3 regions of the Dorea sp. genome follow, and region 3 is predicted to be linked to each of the others. Evidence: riboswitches for the same ligand, from Rfam matches in the RefSeq annotation. Region 3 holds a riboswitch; each other region holds the start of a gene.
The links. A riboswitch is a leader RNA that binds a small molecule or an ion and turns the genes downstream of it on or off. The one in region 3 is predicted to bind cyclic di-GMP.

Region 1 (4,272 bases), on a different contig from region 3:
TGGCGTTCCCGATTCTGATTATTGTAGGTATCGTATCATTGTTAAGCAGGAATTATTAATCAGGAAAAGCCACATAGAAGGTAAGGAAAAACGGATATAAAAGAGTACTTAACAGTAAGATGACAATAAAACGAACTACAAAAGAAAAGGGGGATGTCTGTGAAGACAAAGCTAAAAGTAATACTTGTGGTTATTCTTGCATTGGTTATCAGCATTGGTTCCATATCAGCGTATAAGTATATTATAACTCCAAAAGAGGAAAGTATCCCGCTGGAGACGACGCTTGAAGATGCGGCGGAGCTGACAACACAGAAGATGATCATCTCGGATGTATTCAAAAGCACGAAGGGAAACATTCCGCTGATCAACAAGAATAAAATCCTGGTACAGTATAAGACAACTGTGACCGCAGGGCTTGATGTGAAAGAAGCCCAGATAAAAGAGACCGATGATCAGATAAAAATTACGATTCCACATTGTACGATCAATGAGGATTCCATCAAGATCAAATCCAGTGACCTGAAGATCTATGATACGAATTTTGCAATTATGAGTATTGATAAGGAACAGATGCTGGAGATTGTCGGAGAGGCTGAGAAAAAAGCAAAAAAAAGAGCCGAATCCGATGAATACGGATTTCTTGAAAATGCAGATGAAAATGCAAAGAAGGTCATGAAGGGGATGTTTGAAAATGTAGCAGATGGCCGCAAGGTTATTGTAGAATTTCAAAAGTAAATAACAAGGAGGAAACCACAATGAGAATCGTGAATATGCAGAATGAAAACAGAAAATATATCAGTACAAAGGATAATTTCCACGTACTTGAGTACGAAAAAGATGCCAGCGTATCGCCGTTTAATGCAACGGATGAATTCTTCATGAGTAAGATGAATGTAAGAAGAAGACAGGTAGTAATCGATATCAATAAAGAGCATTCTGCAGTGATCCAGGCAGGTGCAATGCAGTGGATGGGCGGAGATGTAAGAGCTACGACAGGAGTAAAAGGTATCGGCGATCTGTTCGGCAAAGCAATCAAAGGTGCAGTGACAAAGGAAGCGGCAGTAAAGCCGGAATACGTTGGAGCCGGAATACTGGTGCTGGAGCCTACATATAAGTATATTATTCTGGAAGATGTATCTAAGTGGGGAGCAGAAGGAATGACGATCGAAGATGGCATGTTCCTTGCATGTGACGGGAACGTAAAAAGTAAAGTCGTAGCCAGAAAGAACGTATCGTCTGCGGTATTAGGTGGAGAAGGATTGTTCAACTTAAGTCTCCGTGGTAATGGTATCGTGGCGCTGGAAAGTAATGTGCCGGAAGAAGAATTGATCGAGATCGAACTTGAAAATGATGAGTTAAAGATTGATGGAAGTATGGCTGTATGCTGGTCTTCGAATCTTGAATTTACGGTAGAGAGAACAACGAAGACGCTGGTTGGTTCAGCGGTCAGCGGGGAAGGCCTGGTTAATGTATACAGAGGAACCGGAAGGGTACTGATGAGTCCGGTGGCTCTGACTGATTCCTTATATGATGCAACCAGCGAACTGGATGCAAAACCAGGAAGATAAATGATTATTGCTCACTGGTAGGAATTTTCTGAATTGAAAATTCCGTATGATGGGGTAATGGATGTGGATTTTGCCAATTTGAGTTAACTGACTTTATGCTGACTTTATTAACGCTCGTTCTTGACATGAATTTTAGGATAACGTTATAATAAAAGGCAGGAGAAAAGGAACATATTTACGGCAAAGCATCCGAAAGGTTGTGACGCAAAGCTATAGGACCTGTAAAATGGTAGCCAGTTGCAATAATAAATAGCAGGAAATGTTATAGTCGTCAAGTATCCGAAGGAAACCGCCGGTGGCGGTGGATGTAGGAGGTATGTCTATAGCATGGCCTGCTTTTTTTATCGGTATGCGTTCGGAAGAAAAATTGCCGGTGGCAGGTTTTCTGTATGATATAAAGGTTTTTGCATGGATATCAGAGGAGCGTAATTCCAGTTCTTGGAGGTGCACATGAGATTATCAATACGAAGAAAAAGACAACAACAGACAGAAGAATATAGACAAATGCAGATTGTTCAGGATGCGGTTGATGATGTGTTGGACAACATCTCGATACTGGATAACATTTCCAGTAAGGAGGAGTTAAATGAAGCGATGCCAAAGCTTCTGGCTTTCCTTGGAAAGTATTCGTTGTCAGACAGATCCTACATGTTTACATGGACAGAGGAAGACAGAAGCGTTATGAAGATGACGCATGAATGGTGTGCTGAGGGAGTTGAACCGACAATAGACAAGATGCAGAATGTGCGGATTGAGGATATGCCAAACTGGGCACCGCGGCTGCGGGCAGGAGAAGCAATCGTATCTGCGGACTGGGAAGAAGAGCGCAGGCAGACACCGGAAGAGTTTGAATTATTTGACGGACAGGATATTCATTCACTGATTGTGATCCCGATCCTTTCGAATAAGAAGTTAAATGGCTATATTGGATTCGACAATCCGGAGCAGAGTAAGACGGCACTTTCGCTGCGGCTTTTAAAAGCAGTGGGGGGTCACATCGGCGGTTTACAAGAGAATCTTCTTATGATGGAAGAGCAGGAAAGACAGAAAATAAAGCTTGAAAATGCACTGGCAGAGGCTACGCTAAACAGTGAGATCGTAGGATCAATCAGTAAAATCTACTGGCTGATCTACCGTATGGATCTGGTGCGGGGGACATACGACGAGGTGTCTTCCGGACAGGAGATGCACCGGCTGACGGGAAAAAGAGGGACAATCGCAGATGTATTTAAAAATGTAAGAGAAACGATCGTGGATGAGGAACATCAGGAACTTATGAGGGAATTCCTGGATACGTCTACACTGGCACTGCGCCTTAAGGATACGGAAAGCATTGCGGCAGAATACAGGGCTGCGAACGGATCGTGGCATCTGGGGCGGTTCATTGTAAAGAAGAGGGATAAGAACGGTGTAGTCACGAATGTATTATATGTTGTGTGCAAGATCGATAAGCAGAAACAGCTGGAGATTGAGTACAGGCAGAAACTTCTTGAGACTGCAGACGAAGCAAGGAGAGCGAATATCGCAAAGACTGATTTTCTGCGGAGAATGAGTCATGATATCCGGACACCGATCAACGGGATTCAGGGTATGATCGAGATTGCAGAGCATTATGCAGATGATAAAGACAAGCAAAAAGAGTGCCGGGAAAAAGTAAGAGAGGCAACGGGATTCCTTATGGAGATTGTGAACAGTGTCCTGGATATGAACAAGCTGGAATCCGGTGCGATCGAGCTTGAGCATGAGCCGTTTGACATTCTTAAAGTACTGGAAGAGACGAACAGTATTACAAAAATGAGTGCGCAGATGAAGGGGCTGACAGTGAACTTTAATCACAGTACCGTAGTCCACCGGCATGTAATCGGAAGTCCGGTGCATTTAAAACAGATCTTGCAGAATATTGCAGGAAATGCGGTGAAGTACAACCGGGAAGGCGGAGAGATACGGCTGTCCTGCGAGGAACTGAAAGGTGAAGAAAGGCAGGCCGTTTATTGCTTTCGGTGTACGGATACGGGACGCGGTATGAGCGAAGAATTCATCAAGCATGCGTTTGAACCATTTGCGCAGGAAGAACAAAGTGCGAGAACGGCATATATGGGAACCGGGCTTGGACTTGCCATTGCAAAACAGCTGACAGAGATGATGAATGGTAAGATCGAAGTAAAAAGTGTGGTAAATGTTGGGACAACATTTACGATTACGATACCGTTTGATCTTCATGTATCATATGAGGAAGAAGAACGGAAAGAAGAGGTCACAGGAACAGAACTGGCCGGCAAGAAAGTCCTTCTGGTAGAGGACAATGATCTGAATATGGAGATTGCGGAATTTCTTCTTGAAAAGGCAGGCATGGAAGTAACAAAAGCGCAGAACGGGGAGATTGCGGTCGAGATATTTAAGATATCGGAGGAAGGATATTTTGACGTTATTTTGATGGATGTCATGATGCCGGTGATGGACGGATTGACGGCAACGAAAAAAATAAGAGAGCTTGAAAGAAAGGATGCAAAAGTAATACCTGTCTTTGCGATGACAGCCAATACATTTGTCAGTGACCGGAAGAACTGCCGCGATGCGGGAATGAACGGGTATATACCGAAGCCTGTAAGTATCCAGACAATTACGGATACGCTGAACTGTGATGTGAATAAGTTGTAGAATGCAACGAATTTTGTAATTTTAAAATGCTTGCGTTATACTAAGA
Region 2 (4,272 bases), on a different contig from region 3:
CGTTATCCTTTAAGAAATCCAGTGTCAGTGTCGAGCTGGATGTAAGAACCAGTGACGCAAGTGTGGACATGGATGCGGATAATACCAGTACCACTACGATACCGATCAGGATATCCGGAAGTGTTGATAACATATGAGGAATGATTCCGTCAAAAATCATGTTTCCAGCTTCATCATGTAATTCTGCTGCATCAAACAGTCTTCCGAATCCTCCAAGGAAGTAACATCCTCCGGAGATTACGATTGCAAACAATGTAGAAATAACGGTTCCTGTGTTGATGGATTTTTCATCTTTGATTGCGTAGAATTTACCAACCATCTGTGGAAGTCCCCATGTTCCAAGAGAAGTCAGGATGACAACTCCAAGAAGATTCAGTGGATCCGGTCCAAAGAAAGAAGTAAATGCTCCCGGCTGTCCCATTGTCACAGGCACATCACTTGGGATCTCTGCCATGGCCTTAATCGCCTGAATAAATCCGCCCTGACCATTTAACACTGCCAGGATGACTGCAACAATGCCACCCAGCATAATGATTCCCTGAATAAAATCATTGATCGCCGTAGCCATATATCCACCGAGGATAACATAGATTCCTGTAAATACTGCCATACCGATCACGCAATATTTATAAGGAATGTTAAATGCCATTCCAAACAATCTTGACAATCCATTGTATACAGAAGCTGTATACGGCACCAGGAATATGAATACGATCGCTGAAGCCGTAATCTTCAGCGCCTTACTTCCATATCTCTCACCGAAGAAATCCGGCATTGTCTTGGAATTCAGATGCTGCGTCATTACCTTGGTACGTCTTCCAAGTACCACCCATGCCAGCAGACTTCCGATGATCGCATTTCCGATTCCGATCCATGTCGACGCAAGACCGTATTTCCATCCGAACTGTCCTGCATATCCTACAAATACAACCGCAGAGAAGTATGACGTACCATACGCAAATGCCGTAAGCCACGGGCCTACCGATCTCCCCCCTAACACATAACCGTCTACACTTGTCGCATGCTTTCTTGCATAGATGCCAACCGATACCATAATTGCAAAAAATATCACCAGCATCAATAATTTCATCGCCATAACCTTTCTCCTCTACTTTCCTCATTTCTTTTTTACTTGTTACTTTGCTAATCCGCTTTAAAGCGTTGCGCTTTAAAGCGTTAAAGTTTGTAGTGTTAGAATAGCACAGATGTTACAGTATGTCAATCTTATTTTGCAGAAATATAAAAAAAGCCAAAAAACAGCTGCGATTCCTTTTTTTACGGAATACGCAGCTGCTCTATGGCTTCTATTTCATCTTCTCCACTCTGTCCTGAATGGTCTTATTAAAGTTCTCTACCTTTCTTTCATATGTAGAATTCATAAATTCAGACTTCAGCATGAAATCTGCTGTTGCAAGATTATTAGCTGTAGGGATATCGTAAAGAACGGCAATACGGGATAACGCTCTTACATCCGGGTCGTGTGGCTGCGCCTCTAACGGGTCCCAGAGGAAGATCATGAAGTCGATCTGACCTTCTACAATCTTAGCACCGACCTGCTGGTCTCCACCAAGTGGACCACTGTTGTATCCTTTTACCGGAAGTCCTGTCTTCTCGGCGATCAGACGTGCAGTTGTACCTGTACCGCAAAGGAAATGTCCTTTTAAAATCTCTTTATTCTTATCACACCACTCAATCAGTTCCTTTTTCTTACCGTCATGGGCAACCAGTGCGATATGTTTTGCTTTTCCTATCTCAAATGTTACATAATTTTCATTTAACATAGCATTCAGCTCCTTTCTGTTATTCTTCTTTTTACATGCAGAGGACCTGCCATTGGCAGCTCCTTTCGAACGCATGGTGCTCTTAAAAGAAACGACATCCATTTCATCACCTGGAATTCTTTCCGGCCCCGAATTGAAATCAGGATAAAAAGCAACGCCAGCACAATCGTGACCCCGATACTCCAGAAACTCACTGCCTGTATTTTAATCTTCATCCGTCCCCCTTCTTTCACCTGCGTTAACATGCATTATTTTTAGATTTCCTGCATTTCATATTTTAACGCAGTAAAGTCTTTCCTTATAATTTTAGCAGTTGTAACAAGGAATATCAACCTGTAAACGAAAAATTTACATATTTTGGTATAAAAAAGATGAACTGTTATATATTAAATCATCAAACAGTTCATCTTTCTTGTTCTTATCATATTTCTCAGTGCAATGTCGGAAGCAACCGGCTGGTATAGATTCCATTATTACAATCCTTCGCCCCTATGCCTTTGCGTCCCTGTCTTTCGGCAAGTTTGCCTTTGTTTTTTCATTACATCTTATTATGTTTCACAAAATAATTGTAATATGCCTCGATCATTTCCCGTCTTCCGCGGACACGGATTGGGATGATCGTATCGTCTTTTAATATAAAATCATCTTTCACATCTTTTATGTAGTCCATATTGACCAGATAGCTCTGATGGCAGTGGAGGAACCTTGGTTCGTCCATCTTCTCTTCCAGAGATTTTAACTTTTCGGCAGTCACGATCTCTGTCCCGTCTGCAATATGTATCGTCACATAATGACGGTCGCTTTCCATATATAAGATGTCGTCTATATACGGATAACGGTACTGCCTCCGTTCTTTGATTACGACTCTGCGCTTTAAGTCTACTTTTAAAATGTGATTCAGGAGATTTTTCAATTTGTCTTCTTCGAATGGTTTTAAAAGATATCCTGCTGCCTGCACGTCATAGCTTTCCACCGCAAAATCCGGTGATGCGGTCAGGAACACGATCGGTGCGTTGCAGTTCAGATCACGAAGTTTCTTCGCGGTCTCCATTCCATTCAATTTCTTCATGTAGATGTCCAGAAGGATCAGTTCGGCTTCCACGTACTCTTCTTCAATATCCGCAACCAGTGATTCCCCGGAATCATAGGTCAGGATCATCACTTCTTCATTAATTTCTTCGAAATATGAGGTTAAAATTTCTTTCAGCATCTCGCGCTGAATTTCTACATCTTCACAGATGACTATTCTTCTCATCCGCTTTCCCACCTTTATCTTCTTGCACTTTCTCCCAAAACGCAATATATTATAACAACTCATGTCGACAATTTCAAGAATATTTCTTCATATGTCGAATGGTTTTCCGGAATTTCGCAAATGCTCCTCTTATCATTGAAATTCCTCTCATAACATACTATACTACATTTATGAAAAAATATACACATTCGAGGTGAAATTATGCATAAAGAATTTTTAATGGGTAATGCTGCCATCGCTCTTGGAGCTGTCGCTTCAGGGGTAAATGTGGTCGCCGGTTACCCAGGTACACCTTCTACAGAAGTGCTTGAAACTATCGCAAAGCACCGTCCTGACGATGTCTATGTGGAATGGTCTGTCAATGAAAAAGCAGCCATGGAACTCGCCGCAGGTGCCGCTTATGCCGGTGCCAGATCCCTTGTTACGATGAAGCAGGTCGGGTTAAATGTTGCATCCGACCCGTTGATGAGTCTGGAATATGTCGGTATCAAAGGCGGTATGGTCGTTCTCGTCGCAGATGATCCGGGACCGATCTCTTCACAGACGGAACAGGATACAAGACATTTTGCCGCATTTTCAAAGCTTCCTTGCTTTGATCCTTCTTCCGCGCAGGAAGCCTATGAGATGATCCAGGAGGCCTTCGAATATTCGGAAAAATATGGCACACCGGTATTCTTACGCCCTACTACCCGTGTCTGTCATGGCTATGCTTCCATCGATATCAAGGATGAGAGCGAATATACCGTACATACACCGGAAGGGTTCATCAAAGATTCGAAACGCTGGGTAATCTTCCCTAAACTTTCATTTATGAATCATCAAAAAATTGTAGCAAGAAATGTGGAATTATCCGACGTATTTTCTTCTTATGATAAAAACAAAATCATCCCGGCCTGCGATACCTGGAAGGATTCCAAGAAGGGAATTGCTTCTGCCGGCATCAGTTATACTTATGCAATGGAGACACTTCAGGAAACCGATATGGTAAGACATCTGAAAGTATCTACTCCATATCCATTTCCTGAGAAGCTGGCTGTCGAATTCCTGACGGGTCTTGATGAGGTTCTCTGTCTTGAAGAGCTTGATCCGGTAATCGAGCAGGAATTAACTTATATCTGCGGGAAATACCATCTGCCAACAAAGATCACCGGCAAGTTAGACGGAACCACTGCCTGTGCAGGTGAAAATACACGTGACAGCGTATCTTCCTATATACATACATTTCTTGGTCTTGAA
Region 3 (4,272 bases):
CGGTGAACGTTCAAAGCTGTGCTTATATATAACATACGGTTCGATCCATACCGATGTTAATAACATACTGAAAATTGTTCCGAGAAATACACCCGTCACGCCAAGCCGTACCACCAAAGCAACTGATATTCCTAAGTTCAGCACTGCTTCCACAATCGCTTTATACCTGTCATTCCAGAAAAGTCCCATAGATTCCTTGAATATGGTCACCGACTTTTTCGCTCCGTTAATTGCAAAATTCACACACAACACCAGTACAACTTCCACCGGAAAAAGGTATTTCTTCCCAAATGCCAGCTCTACAAATGGATTCAGCATCTCAAACAGGCAGATTCCCGCCACACCATACATCCATTGCCCGATGAAGAATAACTGTAAAAATACCTGGTGCACTTTCTCTTTTTCTTCAGTGATCCCAAGATTTCCTACACTTGCCGCAACTCCCTGGAACGCCTGATCCAGCACCTGTCTCACTGATCCAATGATCAGGTAATAGTTCGAATAGATTCCTGCCGTGATCACACCTACAAATCCAGAGATCAGAAGGTTATCCGTATTATTTACAACAATGTTGCCAAGCTTATGCATCAACATTGCCATTACATTTTTAATAATATCCTGACGTTCTTCTTTTGGCAGCTTCTCCTTACATGATTCCCTCAGATATGGGAATAATTGATCTGCCTTCCGGGACATCGTCACATTTGCCGCAAATGTACAAAGCACTGCCATAATCAGAAACAGTATAAAATTCTTCGTCACCAGAAGGACAATCATCTGTAAAATGTCCTGCAAGATAAGAAATCCATTCTGATTCAACACCGTCAGGTAATTCATCTGGTGTGCATCCACCAGCGTCTTCTTATATATAAGAAGATACGATATCACTGAATTCATCAGATACAGCATATAGATCAGAATCAGATGATCCACATCCGGACGGTCCTTCATCAGTACATCCAGAAATGGAATCAGAGCCAGCCCCGTAACCAGCACGATTACAGCCGTCACCCGGTAAAATGACCGGAACATCCGCATCAGTATCTGCTGCCTCTTAATGTCCTTTCTCGCAATTGGTCCGTATAATGCATACGTGATCGCCGTTCCGACCCCCAGCTCCGACAATGACAGAATGTTCAGAATATCCGTAAACAGACCATTGATCCCGACATATCCTTCACTTAAAACTCTGGTAAATACAACCCTGGTAAGAAATCCCATCAGTATCGCCGACATACGCGCCACGATCGCTACCGATGTATTCATTACCGAATATTCTGTTCTGGTCTTTTGTTCCAACTTTCTCATTCCTTCCGTTCACTTTCATTCTATAAGTGTATACGACATAGATTTGGAAAGCAATACAGAATACCTGGAACTTGCGTTGGCAGTTTTATTACATATTTTACCACCTGCCAAACCTGATTCCAGAACATGTCTGAACACACAATCTTTTATATCTACGCTGTACATATATAAGACTCATCCCATACATCCACCTGTAACATATGAAACAGCAATGCAAATACTGACTGATACACGGTATGCGCTTTCAGATCCGTCTGCTTCATATACCCAAGATGCATCTTCACCGCTACCGACACCGTACTGTCAATAATATTTGACACCAGTACTTCCGGATCTGTCAGCTCTTTGATTCCGTAATCCTGTCCCATCTTCTCCATATATGTAACAAACTGGCTAAGCACACCTCTTCTGATCTCCAGAAATTCCTTCGTATACCGTGCGGACTGATAATATCTCCAGTAAAAAACTGTCTTCTCCGGGTCCTTCATAAGGAACTTCCAATATGCATTCCACATTATCCAGCAGCACTCTTCTGGATTACTCTCCATCTTTTTACGGAATTCACCATCTCCAAGAAGTTCTTCCACCAACTGCGCAACTTCTCTATCGATTTCAAGAAATGCATCTGCCATCAGGTCTCCCAGATTCTTATAACACTGATAAATATACGGATCCGAAAGATCACTTGTCTTTGATATCTTTCTGACCGTTACGCCTTCGATTCCTTCGTTCATAACAACCGTATACAACGCCCGGTGCAGCTTATTCTTTAATTCTTCTTTACTGTACTTTCTTACCATGTCTTTCTCCTTTCCGGCATGCGCCATCATTCCTCCCAGATTCTTTTTTTGCGAAAAAAAGCAAGAAGGAAAGATTTTACTCTTTTCATCTTGCAACTGGCTGACCCTGTACTGGCCCCTATAGCTTTGCGTCGCTATGTTTCCATAGCTTTGCCCCGATATGTTTTAGTATTTGCTAAATATCCATATATTATAAAACGCATAGAATTTTTATTCTATACGTTATAATCCGATTTTTCTTTGCATCTTATCATCAAAAATGCATTTTTTGAATCACTTTCATGTTACTCCTCTTTGTTATCACTTGCAAGCGTTTTTATCATTTTCTAAAAATAATTTTTGTAAAATTTAGCATTTGCTAAAGATTTTTCTTAAAATATTTACCGCAAAATCGACGATATCTCTTTATTTTTCGGGATTTTATGATAGAATAGGAACTGAAAAAAAGGAGGTAATATATATGGCGAAAATTTATGAAAAACCAGTTATTTCTATAGATACAGGACTTAGTGAAGGAGTTTATGCAGCCAGCGGGGCTACAGGAGGTTCATTAAACGTTACTTATATAGGTATTTGGGATCGCTGGAGCAGTGGCGGTGGAAAAGGTCTTGCCCAGCTTGACTGGAGTAATTTAAACGGAACTGTCACTGTTACTGTTACATTTAACGATACTGTTGATCAGGTTGAATATGCAACAACAGTTGATGGGGCAACTTGCTCAACAAGCGGTTCTAATGCGATTCTTACATTTAATACATCCAATGCACCTAGCTCTATCATGTTTGGTGTTCACATTGATCATGGTACAAGTATTGATAATCTGGATATCACTGGATTCACATATTCTGTACAATAGATTACACTGGAGGCTCGATTATATATGAAACAGTATTCAAAACCGATGATTTCAATTGATGCAGGAATGGCTGAAGGTGTGTATGCAGCCAGCGGTGCTGGTTCCAATGCAATAACAATTTCTGTTCCTACTGTTATTGCAGACTGGGGCGGTTCAGGACAGGCGACACTTACTCTGGATCTGAGTAATATGAACCCTTCTCAGTTAACTGTCATACTTACTTTTAATATGGATATTACCAGTGGATGGGGCGGTGGCGCCAGTGCTTCTGCTTCTGGCCATAATGTAACATTAAGCTGGTATAGTGCACCAGAAACTGCTGAAATTACGGTTCAGGCAAATGGTGATATTAACCAATTAAAATGCACTGGTTATTCTTACACAAATGCAAATTAATTAATATTTTTATTTAATTCAAGGGGGTAATTATTATGAGCAATTATTCAAAACCAATGATTTCAATTGATAATGGAATGGCAGAAGGTGTGTATGCAGCCAGTGGTGATGCTAGTAAAGGCTGTTATACAGCTAATGCCCATATTCACCAGACACCACAAAACGGTCGTGGCGATTACCGTATTCAGGTAAACGGAGTCCACAGTGCTGACCACTCAAACGAGGCGCAGATTTTAACTATCTCATTTAATCAAAATGTAACTTACCAATCATCGCAAGGAACTTTGCTTTCCGGCAACGGTACAAATACACTCAAAATCAGCTATAACTATCACCAGAATCCAAATGATGATATAGGATTGGGTGATCTCGTTGTTACTGCTGATACCGGACTTGCTATCACAGGCGTATCTATTACAGATTAATTGCCATTTGCAAATTCTTTTTAAGCCACAAAAAATACCAAGAAGCTGTCGCTAGCAAGTTCTATTGCATACTTTGACATGCATAGAACTTGCCAGCGACAGCTTCTATTATATATTTAAACATTTAAGACACACTCTAAAGCAATGGGGTCATATACAACGGAAGAAATACAATTCCATCTTCCTCCTTCAAGTCATTTTTATGAAGAACATACATCGTATTCAACTGCTCTGCATATTTATCCCTGCATTTTTTTAACGATGTCAATGTGTACTTTCCGCCGGATTTCACTTCAATTGGAGAGATGTTATGTCTGCTTGTGATTTTACTTTTCGCAATCAGGAAATCAATTTCCATTCTTAAGCTTGCATCGTCACGTGATGGATTGTAATAGAAATAAAGTTTATGTCCACTTGCAACAAGCATTTGCGCAACAATATTTTCTACAATCATTCCTTTATTTACTTCCAGCTTATCAAACAATAG

Region 1: another riboswitch for cyclic di-GMP. It lies ahead of ACWJAF_RS03535 (hybrid sensor histidine kinase/response regulator); the one in region 3 lies ahead of ACWJAF_RS03105 (TetR/AcrR family transcriptional regulator).
Region 2: another riboswitch for cyclic di-GMP. It lies ahead of ACWJAF_RS02045 (hypothetical protein); the one in region 3 lies ahead of ACWJAF_RS03105 (TetR/AcrR family transcriptional regulator).

What each region holds. Positions count from the first base shown of each region.
Region 1 is NZ_CDRRQK010000005.1:8,328-12,599, forward strand. It holds gene ACWJAF_RS03520 (hypothetical protein) at 1-59, shown strand, start outside; gene ACWJAF_RS03525 (DUF4230 domain-containing protein) at 160-735, shown strand; gene ACWJAF_RS03530 (AIM24 family protein) at 756-1,568, shown strand; cyclic di-GMP riboswitch class I at 1,738-1,813, shown strand; gene ACWJAF_RS03535 (hybrid sensor histidine kinase/response regulator) at 2,019-4,226, shown strand.
Region 2 is NZ_CDRRQK010000003.1:19,598-23,869, reverse strand. It holds gene ACWJAF_RS02055 (sodium:solute symporter family transporter) at 1-1,096, opposite strand, end outside; gene ACWJAF_RS02050 (methylglyoxal synthase) at 1,305-1,781, opposite strand; gene ACWJAF_RS02045 (hypothetical protein) at 1,787-1,996, opposite strand; cyclic di-GMP riboswitch class I at 2,225-2,317, opposite strand; gene ACWJAF_RS02040 (LytR/AlgR family response regulator transcription factor) at 2,320-3,036, opposite strand; gene iorA (indolepyruvate ferredoxin oxidoreductase subunit alpha) at 3,238-4,272, shown strand, end outside.
Region 3 is NZ_CDRRQK010000004.1:77,441-81,712, forward strand. It holds gene ACWJAF_RS03100 (lipopolysaccharide biosynthesis protein) at 1-1,308, opposite strand, end outside; gene ACWJAF_RS03105 (TetR/AcrR family transcriptional regulator) at 1,461-2,108, opposite strand; cyclic di-GMP riboswitch class I at 2,197-2,273, opposite strand; gene ACWJAF_RS03110 (hypothetical protein) at 2,569-2,964, shown strand; gene ACWJAF_RS03115 (hypothetical protein) at 2,989-3,360, shown strand; gene ACWJAF_RS03120 (hypothetical protein) at 3,396-3,785, shown strand; gene ACWJAF_RS03125 (DUF4143 domain-containing protein) at 3,922-4,272, opposite strand, start outside.